4 regions of the Hydrogenophaga sp. RWCD_12 genome follow, and region 4 is predicted to be linked to each of the others. Evidence: predicted binding sites of a transcription regulator. Region 4 holds the regulator's gene; each other region holds the start of a gene.
What was found. The regulator LexA, encoded in region 4, represses DNA repair genes until DNA is damaged. The targets are predictions, from matches to a motif close to ACTGTATNNNNATACAGT.

Region 1 (5,859 bases), 180 kb from region 4:
GCCGGGTTTGCGTTCGGCTGTCTTGGCGATGTGGTTGGCCAGCTTGGCCAGGGTCTTGGTCGGCCCGATTCCGATGCAGCAGGAAATGCCCACCCACTGCAACACCCGCTCGCGGATCACCCGGCTGCGCTTGACCAGATCTCCTCGGATGCCCGAGAGATCCACAAACGACTCGTCGATGGAATAGATCTCCTGCCGGTGACCGAGTCCGGCCACCAGGCTCATCATGCGGTCGCTCAGATCTCCGTACAGCGGGAAGTTGGCCGACAGGGCCACCAAGCCGTGTGATTCGGCCATGTGTCGGATCTTGAACCACGGTGCGCCCATGGCAATGCCCAAGGCCTTGGCCTCGTTGCTGCGGGCAATTGCACAACCGTCGTTGTTGGAGAGCACCACCACCGGTTTGCCGTTCAGGCTGGGGCGGAACACCCGCTCGCAGGAGACGTAGAAGTTGTTGCCATCGACCAGGGCATACAGCGGAGAAGCCATGAAACACGCTCAACCAGATTCGCCTGCTTCAGCGCTTGAACTGCTTGATCGCCGCGATCACCACGCCCCAGACCTCGACCGTCTGGCCTTCGGTAGGCACGATGTCGGCGAAGGTCGGGTTGGCAGCCTTGAGCTTCAGCCGCCCCCCGCGTTGCCAGAGCTGCTTGCAGGTGAAGTCCCCGTCCACCACCGCCACCACGATCTGGCCGTGGCTGGGCTTGATCGCCCTGTCCACCAGCAGCACATCCCCATCGAAGATGCCCGCCTCACGCATGGACTCACCCCGCACCGTCATGCTGTAGGTGGCCTGAGGGTGCTTGATCAGGTGTTCGAGCACGTCGATGCGTTTGGCCTGGAAATCCTCCGCCGGCGACGGAAAACCCGCCCGAATCCGGGATTCAAGTTGTAAGGCGGGAAGGGCGCATTCGGCCAAGGGCCTCGGTGGGCTGCAGATTCCTGATGCTGCACCAGGGAACAGGGGTGATAACAGGTTATCTTCTACAAGACTGTACATAAATACAGTATATAAGCCAAGCCCGCCTCTTGGGAATGCTCTACAGAAAACCGGCGCGCGTCCGCGCATAGGATGGAACCATGTGCAGTCACTACGAAGGCGTGCGGGACGCTCAGGTCTTGCGAAAGGTGTTCCAGGTGGAGCCACCGGCCGACTTAGGCAAAACCGATCTCTGGCCGGGATACCCCGGCCTGCTGATCCGCCGCCCCGGGGAAAAAGACGCAGGGGATGACGCGGTGCCTGATCGGGAAGCATTGCCTGGCCTGTTTGGCCTGGTGCCCCACTGGGCGACCATCCTGAAGATCTGCCGCAGTACCTACAACGTCCGCAGCGAGACGGTAGTCACCAAACCGAGTTTTCGGGAAGCGTGGAAGAGGGCGCAGCACTGCATCATTCCAGCCCAAGCCATCTACGAGCCAGACTGGCGCAACGGCAAGGCCATTCCCACTTGTATCGAACGGTCAGACGGTCTGCCCATGGGCATTGCAGGATTGTGGTCTTCCTGGAGGTCTCTCCAGGGGGATTGGGTGCACAGCTACGCCATGCTGACGACCAACGCCGATACCCACCCGCTGATGAACCAGTTTCACAAGCCGACCGACGAGAAACGAATGGTTGTGGTGTTGCCGGGGTCGGTCTATGACGAGTGGCTGGTGGCGACGGCTGAGCGCAGTGAGCAGTTCTTGGTGCCGGTTGCTGCGGAGGGATTGCGGGTGGGGATGTGCAAGACTTTATGATGGCAGCAACATGGTATGCAGCGGTTGCCGCCGGTTGCCGTTGGCACTCGTTTGTCGGCTACTCTGTAACGAGTAGTAATTTGAGCTAGGCAAGCTGTCTTTAGAAACGCGACCATAAGTGGCGAAAGCATGTGCTATGCGCTTTTTGCCATATTCTGGATCGCAAGTGAGATTTTCTGAGCCTGGATATTGGACGGCCATAGGGTCTTGTTCGCCCTCGCGTCACTATTCTTCTTCGCCTTGGAGGCACAGATGTTGAGGGAAGGGCAGTACGTGCTGGCACTGGTGTTTGGCTTTCCAATATTGTTTGTTGGGCAGCATGTTTATTTGAATTTTTGGGGCCGGAAATGAATGAAATTGCTCGTAAAAAACTAGAGTCCATGCTGCATAGACAAATCACTCTAGGGGTTGAATCCATCTTTTCTGCCGTTTATAGCGGGCCAAGCCTGCGCACACTGTCATTTACTCATGTGCTAAACAGAGTAATGATGCTGGTTCAGCTACCGATAACCTTTGTTGTGATGAAAAGGGATGAGAGCGGGGGGTATTCCGAGTATTTTAGAACGAACCATCATCGGCGCCATATAGAAATCATTGATAAGGCAAAAGACAACGCTGATCCCAGAAACTATTTCCCATTATGGCATTCGAGCGATGAGTTCGAGAAGAATAATTTTGCACTCTTGGTTCTTAAGGCTGACAAAAGCTACAACTTTGAACAGCTACTGGTGGTTGATTCTGTTTCTAGTAAGATGAATTTTTGGGATGTTGGCTCTTACAAGCTAAGCCAAATATTCAAGAAAGACAATTATGGACATTACCAAGGGTTTGTTGATCGGATCTTGATGACGGTAGACAATACCGGGGCCAACATCAAAAGCAGTAGTGATGGTGATGACCAAGTAGTTGGGAGAAACATCAATTTATCCGATGATGAAAGATTGAATTTTTTCGATCAATTCAAATCCGAGTTCGATAGAAACTTGTTGAGTAATATGGGGTTGTCTGAATATACAGATCTTCGGAAGTGGGGGGTTTTGGATAAGGTTTTCAAAAAAATTAAGAAAAACATTACTGATGTAAATTCAGAAAGCACAAGTCGCGAGTACGGCCTTACTAACTTTCTGCTTTTTGCCAGGGACTACCATGATTTTCCTAGGGATAAGCTGCGACACGGCTGCTATGATTACTCTTTGAGAATTCTGCTATGTGATTCTCAAAAAGAAGAAATAAAGAAAAAATTCTTTGCAGGGCTCAAAAAACAAAAAGGTATTTATAGGAATAGATACGCTGATGAGCTGTCTGGAATTGATGGTGGTGTAAAAAAGCTCGCAATGGAGATAGATGAATATTTTTGGTCTGTGTTAGAGTCTGGTGAGGCTGGGGAGGAAAGACTAATAGATTTGTTGGGTGAATATTTTGGGGTTGGCGTTCGATCCATGGCTGACCCAGTTTTCGATGGGCTTAGCTTTTATAGGCAGCCATTTGCGAATGATGGCGGAATCGCTCGTTGTTTTTCTCCTGGGGTTAGTCGGCCAGATACTATTCAAGAGTTGTTGCCAAATACCGAAGAATTGAATGATTTGCTGAGAGTCATTTGCTGTCAATACCTGTTTGACTATATGGCAACACCAGGAAAGGCAGGCAATGGAACTAAGTTGCAGTTGCAGGTTATGTTGAATCCTGTGGAGATCGGCGGCAGAGTCTGGGGTGTGGTTGCGTATGCAACAAGAAGTCATAACCCGAACACATATATCAAGCAAGAGGATGATATAAGATTGTATGAATCGTATTGGACGAAGAACTATCACATCTACAGAGATGTAAATGAGCGGATGAAGAAAAATCTTCGTTCATATATGAATTCCTTCTATGAGAATTTTGTCGCGCGTATATATGTTCGTGTCATGGAAAAGATTTCCAGCGACCAGGCTCAAGTACACAGGCGACTTGTCGATATAGAGAATGGACTCAATCGTCAGCTTGGTTTACTCGCTTGCGTTTTCCCGTACGATGTGGTAAAAGTCGAGTTCAGGAAAGATAAGGACCTATACCCTGTGCCAAGTTCAAGGGGGCCTGAGCTGGAGTGCCGAGCGATGGCTGGGCGTCGTTGGGCTGCCTATGTTCGCGCAGAGGGGCAAGAAATGTTCCCTGTCACTCCTGGTGTTTCTCCCTCGTCCACAAGCGCGTTTGTGGATACAAAGGATGTCGCGGTGGCAATGACCGACATGCTCCTGCGTGAAGCAGTGGTGTCGTAGCGTTGCCAGACCAACATGTAAAAATATGGCAAGTAATGCATTACTCCGTGAGGAGTGCTCTACTCACGAGCAAAGCGCTTCAGCGCGCATAGTTGCGTTCGCGGAAGCCACCGGAAGTAGCCTTGACGCAGCGAACAAAGTTCGTGTTTCGGAGCCAAGCACTCAAGCAGCACCGATCTTGCAGAACTTCGGAGTTCGTCGTATCGCGCTGCTTGTCCGCGAGCAGATGGCGAGGAGAGGTCAAGCGCTTGATGAACTTGACAACGCCACAGAATTCCATGATATGGAATCGTCTGAGCCGGTTGTCGAGCCGTTGCCCGCCGCTGGCACGGTCGCTGAGCATTCAGTCGCCGAACCCACATTACTTCCTAAAAACGATCTCCTGAGTCTTGAGCTTCAAGCGCTGCTAGACGCATCTGTGAGTGCCCTGAAAGACGACACTTCTGGACAGAACACCCAGAAGGTCTTGTTGAGCGTCTTGACTCAGACTCTTCGACTTGCCGCCATGAGGGCAGAGGCTACCGACGCTGAGACACAGGCGGCGATGCTCGAAGTCATGGAGCGAAGTGCGCAGTTCGTCGAGGCGAGCGTCGCAATACCGCAGTTCAACACACAAGAAGCGAGCGGGGTTCGTACCCTTGTGTTCAACGTCTACCACCGCCTGGCGAAGGTGCTCGGCAGGAACACGCCTGAGGCGGTGAAGGCCGACACGAAGGCAATGCTGGCAGCCGCATCCGACCGCATCAGCTACAAAACCCCTCCAGGACGAAAGCCCAAGACGTACAAGCCTGCCGACGTTGGTGAGTTGGAAGGGCCAGAGCTCCACATAAGGGATGTTATTGCGCCTGTCCTGGACGAAGATATGAAGCCGCTTGCTTACTCCATAGGTATATATAGTGAGCCAATGAAGAAGTTTTACAACGTACTTGCTCAGTGGAAGTCGGAAAACAGACTTAAAAGAGCATAAAGAACCGAAGGGAAAAAGGCAAAACTAGGTACTTACCCTTGTTTTGCCTTTTTTTCTTCCTTTGTTCTCAAATTTCAGTTTGAGATTTGAGGAAAAGCCGTTACAGTCACTTCACACCACGAACAGGTGCTGACTGGAGACTGTATGAATCCCGCACTTCCATCCCTGCCATCTACCCCGCGCTGTGTGGCCTGCAAGGCACAGGTCTTCTACACCGCGATCCGCGTCTGCCACGCCTGCGGGTATGTCCACTGCGTCCGTTGCGACGGCATCGGCGGGAACGTGTCTGACACCTGCGTCCGCTGTGGCTCGCCCGATGTCACGAGTTCGGGCGATGACGCTGAGGCTGTTGCCCAGAAGCTGAACTGAACACCTCCGTGCATGTGGCGCGGAACGCTAAACCCACAGCGCGGGTGGGGACCGACCAGGACTGAAGGAGATCTGCCATGTCCAACATCTTGCAGGGCCGTGTTGAGCCCGATCCGTACCACGGCCGCGTGGAACCTGACCCCTACTGCTGAGGGGTCAAGCCCACCTGGAGACTTTCCAGGTGGGCACTTTTGGGAAGCACCGAGTTTGTTTGTTCAACGTTCTGAAAGGTCAATCGTGATGTCCACGTCAAAGCTCTCCCGTTTGTCCGGCTGGGAATACTCGCCCACCGACGTTTTGGATGTGCAGGCTCGCACGCTCTTTTGCAGCCCTGCAGTCCCTACCAACGAGTTGGTCGTTCCTCAGCACGTTCCGTCTGCTGGCATGACTTCCAGTCATGAGCTGGAAGAGAACACCTCCATCGTTTCGCCCTTCGGTGGCGCGCGAATCGAGCCGGATGTCTATTGCGCAGCAGATAACTACCGTGGTGTTTCTCTGCGCTATGTGTCTGAGCATCGCGGCGGA
Region 2 (5,859 bases), 380 kb from region 4:
GGCAGCTCGGTGACCACCAGTTGCCACTGGCCGCGCGCCAGGTCTTCGATCTTCCAGCGCGCGCGCACCTTGAGGCTGCCGCGCCCGCTGCGGTAGGCATCGGCGATGTCGCCGGCCGGGCTGATGATCTGGCCGCCGCCGGGATAGTCCGGGCCGGGGATCAGCGCGAGCAGTTCGTCGTCGCCCAGCTTCGGGTTCTTCACCAGCGCCACGCAGGCGTCGGCCACTTCGCGCAGGTTGTGGCTGGGGATCTCGGTCGCCAGACCCACGGCGATGCCACTGGCGCCATTGAGCAGGTTGAACGGCAGGCGCGCGGGCAGCTGTTTCGGCTCTTCGAACGAGCCGTCGTAGGTGGGAATGAAGTCCACCGTGCCCTGGTCGATCTCGTCGAGCAGCAGGCTGGTGATCTTCGCCAGCCGCGCTTCGGTGTAACGCATCGCGGCGGCGCCGTCGCCGTCGCGCGACCCGAAGTTGCCCTGGCCGTCGATCAGCGGGTAGCGTTGAGAGAAGTCTTGCGCCATGCGCACCAGCGCGTCGTAGGCCGCGCTGTCGCCGTGCGGGTGGTACTTGCCGAGCACGTCGCCGACCACGCGGGCGCTCTTGACCGGCTTGGCCGCCGTGTTGTTGTTGGGTCCGCTGAAGCCCAGGCCCATGCGCTCCATGGCAAACAGGATGCGGCGCTGCACCGGCTTCTGGCCGTCGCAGACGTCGGGCAGCGCCCGGCCCTTGACGACGGACAGCGCGTACTCGAGGTAGGCGCGCTGCGCATAGGCGGCGAGGTTGTCGTCACCGGGTTCGGTCGGCGGTTCGAGAGTGATCAGGTCTTGGGTCATGGAAACGGAAACGAATCGGATCGCTGCAAGCGGTGCGGGAGGGGCCGGCTGAAGCCGGCGCGGTCACACCCGGCCCGGGGGCCGGGATGGCAATGTCTGGGGAAGGGTGTCGGAGCGCGCCTGGCTGACCGTGCGCGGCGGCTTGAGGCTGTAGTGCAGGTTGGTGACCTTGCGCACGTAGTCGATGGTCTCGGGGTAGTTGGGCACCTGTCGGCCGGCCTTGAGCACGGCACCTTCTCCCGCGTTGTAGGCCGCCACCGCCAGCCGCACATCACCCCCGAAGGTGTTGATCAGCCAGGCCAGGTAGCGCGAGCCAGCCTGGATGTTGGTGCGCGGGTCGGTCAGGCGCTCGCTCACGCTCTGCTTGCCCACCGGCCGCACACCGAAACGTTCGGCCGTGTCGGGCATGACCTGCATCAGGCCGACCGCGCCCTTGGGACTGACGGCACCAGGGTCAAATCCCGACTCGGTCGCGATCACCGCCTGCAGCAACTCGAACTCCAGACCATGTTCGCTGGCCGCTTCGCGGATCAGGTGCCGCACCGCGCGAAAGCGGGTGGACAACTCCAGCTGCGTCACCGACAGGGTCGAGGCCATGGCGCGGGCACCGGCGCCGGGCCGGGCGATCGGGCCGCCCATGCCCGAGCCGCGGTAGAGCAGTTCGGAGCGCGCATTCAGCGGACGGTCGGAGTACTGCGTGACGCCGTTCCGGTCGCGGTAGGCCCAGATCTCTGCGCGCGCCGGCGCAGCCAGCGTCGACGCCAGCACCGCCAGAGTGAGAAGAACGGAAGCCTTGGGCAACATCACACGTCGATTTCCACGGAGTCACCGTGGATTTCCATCAGTTCGCGGCGCGCGGCCGCTTCGCCTTTTCCCATCAGGCGCGTGATCAGCGCCTCAGTGGCGGCGAAGTCCATGGCGCCCAACGTGACCTGCAGCAAGCGGCGGGTGTCCGGGTTGAGCGTGGTGTCCCACAGCTGTTCGGCGTTCATTTCGCCCAGGCCCTTGAAGCGGCTGATCTGGCATTTCTCGCGCGCCACGCCGTCTTTTTCGGCCTTGTCGAGGATGGCATTGAGCTCACCGTCGTCCAGCGCGTACTGCTTGGCCGCCGGCTTCTTGCCGCGCGCCGGCACGTCGACGCGGAACAGTGGCGGCCGCGCCACATACACGTGGCCCGCCTCGATCAGCTTGGGGAAGTGGCGGAAGAACAGGGTCAGCAGCAGCACCTGGATGTGCGAGCCGTCCACGTCGGCGTCCGACAGGATGCACACCTTGCCGTAGCGCAAGCCACTCAAGTCCGGCGTGTCCAACGGACCGTGCGGGTCGACGCCGATGGCGACCGAAATGTCGTGGATTTCGGTGTTGGCGAACAGGCGATCGCGCTCCACCTCCCAGGTGTTGAGCACCTTGCCGCGCAGCGGAAGCACGGCCTGGCTTTCCTTGTCGCGGCCCATCTTGGCGCTGCCGCCGGCCGAGTCGCCCTCGACCAGGAAGAGTTCGTTGTGTGCAAGGTCGCGGCTCTCGCAATCGGTCAGCTTGCCCGGCAGCACGGCCACACCCGAACCCTTGCGCTTCTCGACCTTCTGCCCGGCCTTCTGGCGACTCTGCGCCGCCTTGATGGCGAGCTCGGCCAGCTTCTTGCCGTAGTCGACGTGCTGGTTGAGCCAGAGTTCGAGCGCCGGGCGCACGAAGCCGCCGACCAGCCGCACCGCGTCTCGCGAGTTCAGGCGTTCTTTCACCTGGCCCTGGAACTGGGGGTCCAAGACCTTCGCACTCAGCACGTAGCTGGCGCGGGCGAACACGTCTTCGGGCAGCAGCTTCACGCCCTTGGGCAGCAGCGCATGCATCTCGATGAAGGCTTTGACCGCCTGGAACAGACCGTCGCGCAGGCCGCTGTCGTGCGTGCCGCCGGCGCTGGTGGGGATCAGGTTGACGTAGCTCTCGCGCACCGGTGCACCGTCTTCGGTGAAGGCCACGGCCCAGGCCGCGCCTTCGCCGTCGGCGAAGCTGTCGTCCTTGGCATCGGCATAGCCCTCGCCTTCGAACAGCGGGATCACCGGATCGGTGGTCAATGTCTGCTGCAGGTAATCGCGCAGACCGCCCTTGTACTGCCAGGACTGCGTGTCTTTCGTCTTTTCGTTGACCAGCGTGACCTGCACGCCCGGCATCAGCACCGCCTTGCTGCGCAGCAGGTGCGTCAGCTCGCCAACCGGCAGCACGGCGGAATCGAAGTACTTCGCATCCGGCCAGGCGCGCACCGTCGTGCCCTGCTTGCGGTCGCCTTCGCCCTTGGGGCCCACCACCAGTGGCTCGACCACGTCTCCGGCCGAAAACGCCAGCTTCGCCACCTGGCCGTCTCGGAAACAGGTGACCTCCAGCCGGGTCGACAGCGCATTGGTCACGCTCACGCCCACGCCGTGCAGACCGCCGGAGAAGCTGTAGGCGCCGCCCTTGCCCTTGTCGAACTTGCCACCCGCATGCAGGCGGGTGAACACCAGCTCGACCACCGGCGCCTTTTCTTCGGGGTGCATGCCGAAGGGAATGCCACGCCCGTCGTCTTCCACGCTGACCGAACTGTCGGTGTGCAGCGTGACCTTGATCTTCTTGCCAAACCCGGCCAGCGCTTCGTCAGCGGCGTTGTCCAGCACTTCCTGGATGATGTGCAGCGGGTTGTCGGTGCGGGTGTACATGCCCGGCCGCTGCTTGACCGGCTCCAGTCCCTTGAGGACGCGGATGGAGCTTTCAGAATAGTCGTTCGATTGGGTAGCCATCGCCAAATTGTAAGACCCCCGCAGAAAAAGGCTGTATGCAAATACAGATGTCATGCCCGATCGATGCTGGCGATGCCCGCTCCGCATCAATCGGGGCGGAAAATTTCACGGCCCTTGGACCACCCCGCGACACCTGCGGGAAGGCCGGATTCGATACAGTCCCGGGATGTCTTCCGCCACCCATCCACCGGCCCAAGCCGCGCGCCTGTCTGCCGTCCAGGTCCTGACCTGCGGCGCCGCCATCGTCACCCTGTCGATGGGCATCCGCCACGGCTTCGGCCTCTGGCTGCAGCCGATCACGCAGGACATGGGCTGGACGCGCGCGAATTTCGCCTTCGCGCTGGCGGTCCAGAACCTGGCCTGGGGCGTGTTCGGCATCTTCGCCGGCATGGCTGCCGACCGCTTCGGCGCCTTTCGCGTGCTGGTGGTGGCAGCGGCGGTGTACGCACTGGGTCTGGCCGGCATGGCGCTGTCGCCGACCCCGCTGCTGTTCACGCTCACAGCCGGTCTGCTGATCGGCATGGCGCAGGCCGGTTGCACCTATGCCATCGTCTACGGCGTGATCGGCCGACAGATCCCGGCCGAGCGCCGTTCCTGGGCCATGGGTGTGGCCGCAGCCGCAGGCTCCTTCGGCCAGTTCCTGATGGTGCCGGTCGAAGGCTGGCTGATCGGCGGCTTCGGCTGGCAGAAGGCGCTGCTGATCCTGGCCGCCGCGGCGCTGCTGATCATGCCTCTGGCACTGTTCCTGCGCGAACCGGGCTTTGCCGGTGGCGCGGTACCGCAGCGCGATCAGACCATTGGCCAGGCGCTGCGTGAGGCCTTTGGCTACCGCAGCTTCCAGCTGCTCATGGCGGGCTACTTCGTCTGCGGTTTCCAGGTGGTGTTCATCGGCGTGCACATGCCCAGCTATCTGAAGGACCACGGCCTCTCGCCCCAGGTCGCGAGTTATGCGCTGGCCATCATCGGCCTGTTCAACGTGTTCGGTACCTACGCGGCCGGGTCGCTGGGCCAGCGGATGGCCAAGCGCCATATCCTTGCTTTCATCTACTTCGCCCGCTCGATCGCCATCGTCGTGTTCCTGTGGGCACCGCTGACGCCGACCAGCGTCTACGTCTTCTCGGCCGTGATGGGCGTGCTCTGGCTCTCGACCGTACCGCCGACCAATGCGGTGCTGGCGCAGATCTTCGGCGTCGCGCACATGTCGATGCTGGGCGGCTTCGTGTTCTTCAGCCACCAGATCGGCAGCTTCATGGGCGTCTGGCTCGGCGGCTACCTGTACGACACCACCGGCAGCTACGACATCGTCTGGTACATCGCCATCGCACTGGGCGTGTTTGCCGGGCTGGTCAACCTGCCGGTGCGCGAGTCCGCGATTGCCCGTGGCCCGCAGCGCATGGGAGCAGCCGCATGAGACCAGCCGCCTCCCGGGCGCTGATCTGGGCCGGCGTGCTGCTGGCGCTGGCGGGCACGATGGTGCTATACACCCGCCCGGACTTCCTCGTCCAGATGGCCGACCAGCTCTGGAGCTGTTTCTGATGCACGGCACCGAAGCGCCTTCACCGTGGGTCAGTCGCTGGTCGCACCTCGTGCCCGACGCAGGCAGCGTGCTGGACGTGGCCTGCGGCGCGGGCCGGCATCTGCGCTGGTTCGCCGGCCGGGGCCATGCGGTGACCGGCGTCGACCGCGACCCGGCCGCCGTTGCCGCCACGGCCGGCGTGGGCCGGGTGATCCAGGCCGACATCGAGAACGGCCCCTGGCCGTTCGCCGGTGAACGGTTCGACGCGGTGGTGGTGACCAACTACCTCTGGCGCGCGCTGCTGCCGGTCATCGTGGACAGCGTGGCCGACGGCGGCGTGCTGATCTACGAGACGTTTGCATCCGGTAACGAATCCGTGGGCAAGCCCTCGCGGCCCGATTTCCTGCTGCAGCCGGGCGAGCTGCTGCAGGCCTGCGCCGGCCTGCACGTGGTCGCCTACGAAGACGGCTTCTGCGACCACCCCGAGCGCTTTGTGCAACGCATTGCCGCGGTACGAAAACGTCCTGGCACGCCCACCCTGCCTCCGCGCCACCTGCTGGTCTGACACCAGGGTGCGCTGGGTAGAATGTGTGATTCGCGCGCGCTGCCGCCGGATCTGTCCTTTTCCTTCCGGCGCCTGGCACGGGCGCCTCTGATTCGAGCCCGAGAACATGAAGACCATCACTGGCAGCATCGTTGCCCTTGTCACCCCCTTCCACCCCGACGGCAGCGTCGACTA
Region 3 (5,859 bases), on a different contig from region 4:
GCAGACTCTCCAGCGCGTCCGCCATGCAGTCGAGGCTGATGCCCTTGGCCTGCAGTTCCTGCTTGACACGGCTGGCGCCCAGCCGGGCGCCGCGGCGGTGGATCACCGACTCGACCACCCGCCGGTCGCTGATGAACCCCTTGGCCTGCAATTCGTCGAGAGCGCGCTGCAGTTCGCCAGGCTCCTCTTCGTGGGGCGCCAGCTTCTTCTCCAGCTCGGCGCGGGAGTGCTCCCGCCCGGCCAGCAGCCGCAGCGCGCGACCCTTGAGCGAGATCTTGTCGAACCCCACCGCCGGGCTTATTCAGCGGCCTCGGCTTCGGCGGCGGCCTTGGCCTTCTTGCCCTTGGCGGCCGGTGCAGCGGCTTCCTGGGCCGACGCGTCGACCGGCAGCAGCGGGACACCCAGCTCGTCGCGCACCTTGTTCTCGATCTCGACGCGCAACTCGGGGTTCTCCTTGAGGAACTCGCGCGCGTTGTCGCGGCCCTGGCCGATCTTCTCGCCGTTGTAGGCGTACCAGGCGCCCGACTTCTCGATCACCCGGTGCACCACACCCAGGTCCAGGATCTCGCCTTCGCGGCTGATGCCTTCACCGAACAGGATGTCGAACTCGGCCGTCTTGAACGGCGGCGCCACCTTGTTCTTCACCACCTTGACCTTGGTTTCGTTGCCGATCGCCTCCTCGCCCTTCTTGATGGTGCCGGTGCGGCGGATGTCCAGACGGACCGAGGCATAGAACTTCAGCGCATTGCCGCCGGTCGTGGTTTCGGGGCTGCCGAACATCACGCCGATCTTCATGCGGATCTGGTTGATGAAGATGACTGTGCAGTTGGTCTTCTTGATGGTCGCGGTGAGCTTGCGCAGGGCCTGGCTCATCAGGCGGGCCTGCAGGCCGGGCAGCGAGTCGCCCATTTCGCCCTCGATTTCCGCCTTGGGCGTGAGCGCCGCCACCGAGTCCACGACCACCAGGTCGACCGCGCCGGAGCGCACCAGCGAGTCCACGATCTCCAGCGCCTGCTCACCGGTGTCGGGCTGGCTGATCAGCAGCTCCTGCAGGTTCACGCCCAGTTTCTGCGCGTAGGCGGTGTCCAGCGCGTGTTCGGCGTCGACGAAGGCACAGGTGCCGGCCAGGCGCTGCATCTCGGCGATGACCTGCAGCGTCAGCGTGGTCTTGCCCGAGGACTCCGGACCGTAGATCTCGATCACCCGGCCGCGCGGCAGGCCGCCGACGCCCAGCGCGATGTCCAGCCCCAGCGAGCCGGTGGAGACGACCTGGATGTCTTCGATGACCTCGCCTTCGCCCAGCCGCATGATCGTGCCCTTGCCGAACTGCTTTTCGATCTGGGCGAGGGCGGCCTGCAGGGCCTTGGCTTTTTCGGTGTTGACGACTGCGTCCATGTTGGGTGCTCCTGAGTGTGAAAGTGGGTACTGGCTTTCAGTCTGTGGATTTATGTACAGGCTGGATGCTTGAACAGGAGTTTATCGTCGGATTGATTTCATACAAGCCAAAATATGGTCAGTTTGCCTTACCATTTGGCATGACCGAACCATCGCCCTCCGCCACCGCCGACGACCGCTGGCGCGCCACCCATCTCGGGCGCGTTCTGGGCCAGGCGCTGCGCCGCTTCGACGAGCGCGTGCTGTTCCTGATGGCACACGACGCCAATGTGCCGCTGGCGCTGTCCAACCTGGCGGCGCGCGAGCAGATCGGCGCGGCCCACATCCACATCACGCGCCACCTCGCCGTCAAAGGCTCGCGCCTGACCGACCTGGCGGCCAGCGCGGGCATGAGCAAGCAGGCGATGGGCGAACTCGTGACGCAGTGCGAAGCCTGGGACCTGGTGCGGCGAGAGCCCGATCCGCTGGATGCGCGGGCGCGCCGTATCGTGTTCACCGACAACGGCCTGCTGTGGCTGGAGGCGTTCCGGCTGGCGGTGGCACGGGCGGAATCGGAGTTCCGCGGCCTGGTCGGGGATGACGTTGCCACCGTCGTGGCGCTGGGCCTGGAAGCGTATGCTTCAAGATGAGACGCGCCACCTACAATGAACCAAGAACACGCTAGGAGACAAGCATGCGCATCCTGATTGCCGAAGACGACCAGGTCCTCGCCGATGGCCTGTTGCGCAGTCTGCGGGCGGCCGGCGCCGCGGTCGACCATGTGGCCACCGGCAGCGAAGCCGACGCGGCCCTGATGACCAACAACGAGTTCGACCTGCTGATCCTCGACCTGGGCCTGCCCAAGCTGCACGGGCTGGAGGTGCTCAAGCGTCTGCGTTCGCGCGGCTCCACACTGCCGGTGCTGATCCTGACCGCCGCCGACAGCATCGAAGAGCGCGTCAAGGGCCTGGACTACGGCGCCGACGACTACATGGCCAAGCCGTTCTCGCTGCAGGAACTCGAAGCGCGCGTGCGCGCCCTGACCCGCCGCGGCATGGGCGGCGCCAGTTCCACCATCAAGCATGGCCCGCTGGTCTACGACCAGGCCGGCCGCGTGGCCACCATCGACGGCAAGATGGTCGAACTCTCGGCGCGCGAACTGGGCCTGCTCGAAGTGCTGCTGCAGCGCGCCGGACGGCTGGTCAGCAAAGACCAGCTGGTCGAGCGGCTGTGCGAGTGGGGCGAAGAGGTGAGCAACAACGCCATCGAGGTCTACATCCACCGCCTGCGCAAGAAGATCGAGAAGGGGCCGATCCGCATCGCCACCGTGCGCGGCCTGGGCTACTGCCTCGAAAAGATCTGAGGCCCCTCCGCCACCGACATGGCCGACGAGAAGCACGACAGCGAGCGCATCACCTTCGGCCTGTTCCAGCGCGAACAGCGCAGCCTGTTCGGCGAGATCCTGGACTGGATGCTCACGCCACTGCTGCTGCTGTGGCCGCTGTCGCTGGCCCTGACCTGGTTCGTCGCGCAGGGCATCGCCAGCAAGCCGTTTGACCGCGCACTGGAGTTCAACCTCCAGGCCCTGACCCAGTTCGTCGTCACCAAGGACGACAAGGTCAGTTTCAATCTCACACCACAGGCGCGCGACCTGCTGCGCGCCGACGACAGCGATCTGGTGTTCTACCAGCTGATGGACCCGCGCCAGGGCGTGCTCAGCGGCGAACCCGAGTTCCCCACCCCCTCGGACAGCGACGTGCCGACCGCTGGCCGCGTCATGCTGCGCGACGATGTCGTGCACGGTGATGCGGTGCGCGTGGCCTATACCTGGCTGGAGCGGCACCGCGACCCGAGCCATCTGGTGCTGATGCAGGTGGCCGAGACCAAGGGCAAGCGCTCGACGCTGGCGACCGAAATCATCAAGGGCGTGATGGTGCCGCAGTTCGTCATCCTGCCGCTGGCGGTGCTGCTGGTCTGGCTGGCGCTGGTGCGCGGCATCCGGCCGCTGTCGGAACTGGAGCAGAAGATCCGCGCCCGCAAGCCCGACGACCTGAGTCCGATCGAGGAATCGTTCATTCCGCAGGAGGTGGCGCCGCTGGTGTCTTCGATCAACGACCTGCTCACGCGGCTGAAGGTGTCGCTGACGACGCAGAAGCGCTTCCTGGCCGACGCGGCGCACCAGCTCAAGACCCCGCTGGCGGGACTGCGCATGCAGGCCGAACTCGCACAGCGCGAGTCGAACCCGCAGGACATCCGCAGTTCGCTGCAGCAGATCGCACGATCGAGCAAGCGTGCCACCCACACCGTCAACCAGCTGCTGGCGCTGGCCCGCGCCGAAACCACGGGCCGTGCCTTGCCGACCGCTCAGATCGATCTGGCGCAGCTGGTGACCGGGGTGGTACGGGACTCGGTGCCGAGGGCACTCGAACACGGCACCGACCTGGGTTACGAAGGCCCGGACGAGATGCCGGCCATCTGCCTGATGGACGGCAACCCGACGCTGCTGCAGGAGATGACGCGCAACCTGGTCGACAACGCGATCAACTACAGCGGACAGGGTGGTGTGGTGACGGCCCGGGTGCTGTTCGACCGTTTCAGTGGCGTGCAGATCCTCCAGGTCGAAGACAACGGCCCGGGCATCCCCGAGAACGAGCGCGAGTTGGTGCTGCAGCCGTTCTACCGTGCGCTGGGCACCAACGTCGACGGCTCAGGTCTGGGACTGGCGATCGTGCACGAGATCGCCCAGCAGCACGGGGCGGTGGTGATGATGGAAGATGCCCACCCGGAGAGCCCGCGGCGCGGCCTGCAGGTGTCGATCCGCTTCGCCCCGCGCCGGCCCACCAACGAATAGATCCTGCCCCCACGCTGCGCCGCTGCGCGGCTCGCTGCCCCCGAAGGGGCTGGGCCTGCCTTGGGAGCGGCCCGGCGGCTGGCCCGTTGCCCCCGGCGCTCTGCCGCGGCGCGGGTCGCGCTCAGGCGGACGGCTGGTAAACGTTGAGTTGCAGGCGTTCGCGTTCGATGACGCGGGCCACCGCCGGCAGGGCGGCAAAGCGCTGAGCCAGGTCCCAGGTCGCGGGCATCGAGGTCGGGTCGACACCGGCAATACCGCCCCAGCGCAGCAGCGTCAGGGCGTAGGCGTCCAGCACGGTCGGCTGGTCTCCACACAGCCAGGGGGCGGCCTTCTCCGCCATCGCTTCGATCTCACCCAGCAGACCGCGGTAGCTGCTCGCGGCGAACGCGCGAATGGCCTTCTGTGCGGCCTCGTCGTCCGTGAACTTCTGCGGCATGAACACGTGCGTGAAGGTCGGGTGCACCGTGTTGTTCATCCAGGCCAGCGTGGACAGCGCCCGCGTGCGCGCCAGACCAGACGCGGGCAGGATGCCGGCCTGCGGCAGCCTGGCGTCCAGGTGCAGCAGGATGGCGACGATCTGCGTGATGACTTCGCCATCGTCCACCAGCACCGGCACCTGGCCTCGCGGGTTCATGGCCAGGTATTCGGGACTGCGCTGCTCGCCCTTGTGCAGCTTCACCAGCGTCGGCTCGAACGCCACACCGGACAGCTCCAGCATGGCGTGCGGCACGAAGGAACAGGCGCCGGGGGCGAAGAAGAGTTTGAGGCTCATGGAGCGTGTCTCCTGTCTTGGATTGTTGTCTTCAGCTCAGGTGCTTTCCAAGGACGCCGGCAATCTCGAACATCGTCACCTGCGGCTTGCCAAACACGGGTTCGAGCTTGGCGTCGGCGTTGACCTTGCGCTTGTCGGCCGCGTCCTGCAGGCCGTTGGCCTTGATGTAGTCCCACAGCTTTTTCGTCGCCTCCGGGCGCGACACGGCCTCGCTGCCGATCACCGCGGCCAGCGCGGCGCTGGGCTGCTTGCCGCTGGCGGCGGTGGTCTTGCGTGGCGCCTTGGGTGCGGCGGTTTTCTTCGCAGCGGGCGCCTTCCTGGTGGCAGCGGCCTTCTTCACGGGAGCCGCCTTGGCGGGCGCGCCGGCGGCGGTCTTGCGCGGCGGGAACTTGCTGGTGCGCGGCTCGAACTCGAAATTCACCTTGCCCGCTTCCTTGTCCCAGGCCAGGAAGGCCTTGAACGCGCGGCGCGTGCGCATCGACACGAACTTGTCGAGCAGGTCGGTCTTGCCGGTCTCCAGCAGCTTGCTCATTTGCTCGCGCGCCACCGGCTGCTGCAGGATGATCTTGCCGCTCTTGAAGTCGCACGTCGGCGTGGCCTGTGCCATGGTCGGCACCGACTTCTCGCAGACATAGTTGGCGCCATGTTCGTGCACCGCGCCGCCGCACTTGGGGCAGGCGCCCAGCGACTCGCTGCCGCTGAAGTCGACGATCTCGCCGGTCTCTTCGTTCTTCTTGTCGTCGCCGAAGTCGAACTCAAGCTTCCAGTTCTGGTCTTCCTCGCTGAACTTGATGACGATCTCCGCCACGAAAGGCCATCCTGCCTTGGAACGGAAGCCTTCCAGCGGCCCGATCTTCTTGGT
Region 4 (5,859 bases):
GCACTGGCTCGGTGGACGAAATCACCGCCCGCGCCTTCCAGGCACTGGCCAGCTGATCCGGCGAACCGTACAAAACAAACCCGGCTTCGGCCGGGTTTGTTTTTTTCAGGCCGGACTCCGTTCAGGGCCGACCAGCTGCGTCGGCCAGCAAGCTGAGCGCCAGCGTGATGCGCGCTTTCACGGGCGAGAGTCCCGCCGAATCCGGCATCGGGTTTGACGGATCAGGAATCACCCTGCCACGGGCACAGCGTGTGGCACGCACCACACGTACATTGCGCGCCATCGCTTCATTCAATGCCTGCCCCAGGTCAAGGTGCACGGTACCGTTTCCAGTGGAAGCCACCACGATACCGCGCGGTAGCAGCGACGGATCGGCATCTCCCGCCAGCAGCAAGGCGCGCACCAGCGCACCGTCCGTGTCCGCGTGGCTGGTGACAATCTGCACGCTTGGCAACTCGGTTGCCGCCAGCACCCACTCCAGCAATCCGTTGTCACGTACCTCCGTTGGAGAGGCAGCGGGCGGTCGGTGGAACCAGCGAAGCTGCCCCTCCTCCACACAGGCCAGCGGTCCCGCATCCCCGGAGTCGAAGGCATCGACACGGTAGCTGTGCACCTTGGCCACATGCTGGGCCGCGTGCACCTGCCCGGCGCAGACCACCACCGTGCCGTGCACGTCCGCCTGCCCGGCAACCGTCACGGCATCCAGCAGGTTCTGCGGGCCGTCTGGCACCAGCGCGGTCGCCGGACGCATGGCGCATGTGAACACCACCGGCTTGACCGGTCGCAGCACCGACTGCACGAACCACGCAGTTTCCTCCAGGGTATCGGTGCCATGGGTGACCACCACCCCACTGACATCTTCGCGGGACAGGTGATGGACCAACCGTTCCAGCAGGCGCTTCCAGAGACCGAAATTCATGTCCTTGCTGTCGATCTGCGCGACCTGCTCCACCTCCAGCGGCAAACCTTCCAGCGCCGGTACGCCAGCCAACAGATCCTCCACTCGGACTTGCCCAGCCACATACCCCACGTTGTCGCCCGGACGGCTTGCCTTACCCGCGATGGTTCCGCCGGTACCCAGAATGACCCGAAGTCCCTTGTTGTTGATTGCCACTTGCCAAGTCTCCGAAACTGTTTAAAAATACAGATACTGGATAAGAAAACAGCTTATCCGTTGCCCCGCTCGCCAAACCACGAGGTTGACATGATCGAGTCGTTTCCGCCCAAACTCACGCCCCGCCAGCAACAGATCCTGGAACTGATCCAGAACGCGATTGCGCGCACGGGTGCGCCACCGACACGGGCCGAGATCGCCGCCGAGCTCGGCTTCAAGTCGGCGAACGCCGCCGAAGAGCACTTGCAGGCCCTGGCGCGCAAGGGCGTGATTGAACTCGTCAGCGGCACCTCCCGCGGCATCCGTCTGCGCAGCCACGACCTGCGGGCCATCAATGAGCAAAGGGCCCAGCAGCTTACACTGCCGCTGCCGAGCCTGACCCAGCTGATGCTGCCCCTCATTGGTCGCGTCGCGGCCGGGTCACCGATCCTGGCGCAGGAACACGTGGACCAGACCTACCACGTCGAACGCAGCCTGTTCCAGCGCACACCCGACTACCTGCTGCGCGTGCGCGGCATGTCGATGCGGGACGTCGGAATTCTCGATGGTGACCTGCTGGCCGTACAGGCGGGCAAGGAGGCCAAGAACGGCCAGATCGTGGTCGCTCGCCTGGGCGACGATGTCACGGTCAAACGCTTCATGCGGCGAGATGAACAGATCGAACTGCATGCCGAAAACCCCGACTACAAGACCATCGTCGTGCAAGCCGGCGAACCCTTCGAAATCGAAGGTCTGGCGGTCGGCTTGATCCGAAACAGCTTCCAGATCTGACCCTTCGGGTCGGCGCTGTCCTCGCAGGTGGCGGGCGTTTTGTCCGGCGGCATCCGTGCCACCGTGCACATCCCTGCGGGGTCGGCTTTTCCGTGTCAATCCTGCCTGTGTCCAACCCCTCACTGGAGTTTCACATGGGAATCCGCATCACTTCCACCACCTGGCGTACCCCCCTGCAGCTGATCGACAGCTGGTTGCCCGCGCCGTCGCCGTCTTGCCAGACCCGTCGCACGGCCTCACCCTGGCTGCAACGGTTCGCCAAGGCCGGCTGGCTGGGGCGTAACGCGCAACCTGCAGAAATCGCGCCCCGCTCCTCCATCCCGCTGGTACCCCCGGCCTGTCCCGCCACTGTGCGCGCGGCGCCGGTGCGCATCGTGCGACCACCCAAGACGGTGCGGGGCAACACCAGGCTCGTCATCGCCGGTCGCATGGCCGACGTCTGCGCCGAGCTGGACCGGCTGGCTGCTCTGGAACAGCCCAGCGCGTTGGTCTGACCGTCCTCGTCGCGGAGGAATCCTTCCCGCCCGGGTGGTGCCGGAACCCTGGCAAGGGCCGGCACCCGAGCATGACGGCACAATAGCCGGCATGAACATTGTCATCCTCGACGACTATCAGGACGTGGTCCGCAAACTCGATTGCGCCACGCGCCTGGAACCTTTTCCCGCCAAGGTCTTCACCAATACCGTCAAGGGAGTTGGCCAGTTGTCGATCCGCCTGCGTGATGCGGACGTGCTTGTGCTGATTCGCGAACGCACCCAGATCACGCGCCAACTCGTTGAAAAGCTGCCGCGGCTCAAGCTGATCGCGCAGACCGGCCGTGTCGGCGCGCACATCGACGTCAACGCCTGCACGGAACGCGGCATTGCCGTCGCCGAGGGCAAGAGCTCTCCGGTGTCCACGGCCGAACTGACCTGGGCATTGATCATGGCGTCAATGCGACGGATCCCTCAGTATGTGGCCAGCCTCAAGCATGGCGCCTGGCAGCAATCCGGCCTGAAAGCGTCGTCGATGCCAGCCAATTTCGGGCTGGGCATGGTGTTGCATGGCAAGACACTCGGTCTGTGGAGCTATGGCCGCATCGGCAAACTCGTCGCGGCCTACGGACGCGCTTTTGGAATGCGCGTTCTGGTCTGGGGCAGCGAAGCCAGCCGTCAGCAAGCGGTGAGTGACGGTTACGAACAAGCCAGCAGCCGCGAGGCGCTTTTCGAGCAGTCCGATGTGCTAAGTCTGCACCTGCGCCTAGGCGAAACCAGTGCAGGATGTGTCTCGCTGGAAGACCTGTCACGCATGAAGCCGACGGCCTTGCTGGTCAACACCTCCCGCGCCGAACTCATCGAGGCCGAGGCATTGCTGACCGCTCTCAACCGGGGACGACCTGGCATGGCTGCCGTGGACGTGTTCGAGTCCGAGCCGATCCTTCAGGGCCATGCCCTGCTGCGCCTGGAGAACTGCATCTGCACGCCGCACATTGGCTACGTGGAACTGGACAACTACGAAACCCTGTTCTCCGCCGCTTTTGAGAATGTGGTGAATTTCATCAAGGGCACGCCCACCAACATCGTCAACCCCGGGGCCTTGCAGGTCCGTCGATAGCGAGCCCAAGCACCATGAAAAAGGGCCGGAGTCTCCGGCCCTTTTTCCTGCACGATACGCAATCAACCCGCTTTGCCACCCTTGTTGGAGTCGTCGTCCGGGGGCATGAAGTCGAGCACTTCAAAATCGATCAGATTGCCGACCGGCAGCTCACTTCCGCCAGGACCGGCGAGCGGCGACACCAACTTGGCGGTTTGCTCCACCGGCACCGCCACCTCTGGAAGCGACGCCTCGAACGCCGATGCTTCCTGCAAGGCATCGAGGTCCACATCCAGCCCCAGGCGTGGTGATGCATGCGGAATGTCGTCCTGCGGAACGGTATTGCGCTCGCCAGCGGAGGCAGCAGCGACACCAGCACCCAAAGCACCGCGAGGACCTGCCGCCTTGAGCGGACGGATCGACGTGTGCTGGAAGTCGGAGGAACCCAGGCCGGCGTCACGCTTGATCACATCCTTGGCGATTGCGTGCAACAGCAGCAGTTCGCGATAAGCCTCCAGGTCGAACACCTCGGCTTCGCCATCGGAAGCATCGCGGAAGATCGAGTTCTCGATCACATCCAGCACGCGCGGCTGCGGCCAAAGGGCCTGGATGCGGCCAAAGGCGGTTTCGTACGACTCCAGCCCCTGGCTTGCATCGGAGTACTGACCGAACGGAGGCGCCCCCGCATTGAACTTCTGGTTGAACTCGACGCGCAGCTTGTCGTATTCGGCGCGCCGGTCGAGCTTGTGATAGAGCTTGAAGAGGTCCAGATAGGCCAGAGCGCTGGGTTCGTGACTCTCGTTGATGTGATTCTTGAGCACACCGATCGCCTGGTCGAACTCGCCCAGCGAGGCAAAGAAATCCGATTGCTGCTGCACATCGAACAGCTCTTCGGTGGCGACCGAGCGGGAAACCCCCATCTGGCTCGCCGGGAACTCGCGGCGATCCGAGCCCGTCAGCAGCGCAGCTTCGCTCTCGGTGGCATCGCTGTGCAAGACATGCAGGTCGTCCAGTCCCGATTCGTCGCCGAGATCAAGATCCAGGTCCAGCGAACGCGAAGGATTCACAGCGCCTTTGGTCGTTGCTGCCACATTCTTTGTCGCTCCCGCAGCCCACCAGCTTTTGGCCTTGGCATCCCCGGCACCCACTGCCGAGCGGCGCTTCCACAGCCAGCCAACACCCGCGAGGCTCAGCAACAGCAACCCGCCCAGCAGATACGCCAGCCAGGTCATGTAGCGCGATTTCTCGACTTCCGCTTCCATCGCCTGAAGGGCGGCCTTGTTCTTGGCCTCCTGCTCGCGCAAACCCTTGCTTTCGGCCTCCAGCACGGACAGCTTCTGGGCATCGCGCAGGATGTCTTCCGGCGACGCATTCAAGGCCTTCCACAACTGGGCCGCCGCTGCGCGTTCCTGTTCGTTGGACGTCGGCTCGCTCAGCAAGGCCAGAGAAAGTCTCAGTGCAGGATCCCGTTCGATGCCGAGATTCATGTCCACCGGATCGAGGTGCAGACGCGGCGCGACTTCTTTGGGCGCCTCGTCGCGCCGGACCACGCTGGGCGGCTTTGTGCGAGAGGGGGCGGCATTGCCCAATGCATCTGGCTTCTGGGCTCCTGCTGCAGCGGCCGAAGGAGCCGCGCTCGACTCCGCCCCGGTACGCCCGCTGCTGCGCAGCGAAGGTGCCGCTTTCAATGGCGGCAATGCCTTCGGCAGATCAGACGGGTTGGCCGAGGTGACCGGGCTGGCTTCGGTGCCGGAACCTGCCGTGGTGGCAGGATCGGACACGAGATCTGCCAGAAGAACGTAGCGGCGGGAGAAAGCAGACACACATCCTGCCCTGACCGTCACGGAGACAATCGGCTCGTTCACCGGCACCGTGGTCTGGATACGCACAGAGGCTTCGGCATCCGGTGCATTGCGCTGCACCGATGTACGCACCGAAGAAGGCCCGACCTGGTTGTCGCCGAACATCACGTCGGCATGCACACACTGGCTCGCGAGGTCATCATCGGCGCCCGCAACGGCCTGCACCTTGATATCCAGCGGACGGCCAATCACCACGGCTCCGCTGTGACGCCCCAAAGAGGCCGCGGGACTGCCCAACGCCGTTGATAGCAAAATAGAGCCGATCCAGATCTGGCGCACGTCAGAGCCTTTCCATTCTTGGTGGCAACATTTTGTCATAGGTCATTGCCCTCCCCCCTCGAATAATACTTTCATATGACCCCTACTTTTCAAACCGTCGGCATCGTCGGCACCGGCGCCATGGGCCGTGGCATCGCCCAGATGGCCGCACAGGCCGGCAGCGCTGTTCTGTTGTTCGATCTCCAGCCCGGTGCCGCCGAAGCCGCCCGCAAAGCATTGGCAGATACCTGGCAGACGCTGGTCGACAAAAGCAAGCTCGAT

Region 1: a site for LexA is predicted at 995-1,012, ahead of ACLIJ1_RS05960 (LexA family protein). Genes of this name have one in related genera too.
Region 2: a site for LexA is predicted at 3,635-3,652, ahead of ACLIJ1_RS03345 (DNA topoisomerase IV subunit B). Genes of this name have one in related genera too.
Region 3: a site for LexA is predicted at 1,439-1,456, ahead of recA (recombinase RecA). Genes of this name have one in related genera too.

Annotation. Positions count from the first base shown of each region.
Region 1 is NZ_JBKIXC010000001.1:1,257,194-1,263,052, reverse strand. It holds gene ACLIJ1_RS05965 (Y-family DNA polymerase) at 1-477, opposite strand, end outside; gene ACLIJ1_RS05960 (LexA family protein) at 518-922, opposite strand; gene ACLIJ1_RS05955 (SOS response-associated peptidase) at 1,084-1,740, shown strand; gene ACLIJ1_RS05950 (hypothetical protein) at 2,088-3,998, shown strand; gene ACLIJ1_RS05945 (hypothetical protein) at 4,177-4,965, shown strand; gene ACLIJ1_RS05940 (hypothetical protein) at 5,110-5,334, shown strand; gene ACLIJ1_RS05935 (hypothetical protein) at 5,575-5,859, shown strand, end outside.
Region 2 is NZ_JBKIXC010000001.1:697,084-702,942, reverse strand. It holds gene parC (DNA topoisomerase IV subunit A) at 1-833, opposite strand, end outside; gene ACLIJ1_RS03350 (lytic transglycosylase domain-containing protein) at 897-1,637, opposite strand; gene ACLIJ1_RS03345 (DNA topoisomerase IV subunit B) at 1,637-3,604, opposite strand; gene ACLIJ1_RS03340 (MFS transporter) at 3,771-5,015, shown strand; gene ACLIJ1_RS03335 (hypothetical protein) at 5,012-5,140, shown strand; gene ACLIJ1_RS03330 (class I SAM-dependent methyltransferase) at 5,140-5,685, shown strand; gene dapA (4-hydroxy-tetrahydrodipicolinate synthase) at 5,792-5,859, shown strand, end outside.
Region 3 is NZ_JBKIXC010000006.1:37,063-42,921, reverse strand. It holds gene recX (recombination regulator RecX) at 1-289, opposite strand, end outside; gene recA (recombinase RecA) at 298-1,395, opposite strand; gene ACLIJ1_RS21380 (MarR family transcriptional regulator) at 1,536-2,024, shown strand; gene ACLIJ1_RS21375 (response regulator) at 2,069-2,737, shown strand; gene ACLIJ1_RS21370 (sensor histidine kinase N-terminal domain-containing protein) at 2,756-4,225, shown strand; gene ACLIJ1_RS21365 (glutathione S-transferase family protein) at 4,347-4,997, opposite strand; gene ACLIJ1_RS21360 (DNA topoisomerase III) at 5,029-5,859, opposite strand, start outside.
Region 4 is NZ_JBKIXC010000001.1:1,078,959-1,084,817, reverse strand. It holds gene adk (adenylate kinase) at 1-56, shown strand, start outside; gene ACLIJ1_RS05125 (asparaginase) at 122-1,114, opposite strand; gene lexA (transcriptional repressor LexA) at 1,205-1,885, shown strand; gene ACLIJ1_RS05115 (hypothetical protein) at 2,020-2,379, shown strand; gene ACLIJ1_RS05110 (D-2-hydroxyacid dehydrogenase family protein) at 2,471-3,478, shown strand; gene ACLIJ1_RS05105 (FimV family protein) at 3,541-5,598, opposite strand; gene ACLIJ1_RS05100 (3-hydroxyacyl-CoA dehydrogenase) at 5,674-5,859, shown strand, end outside.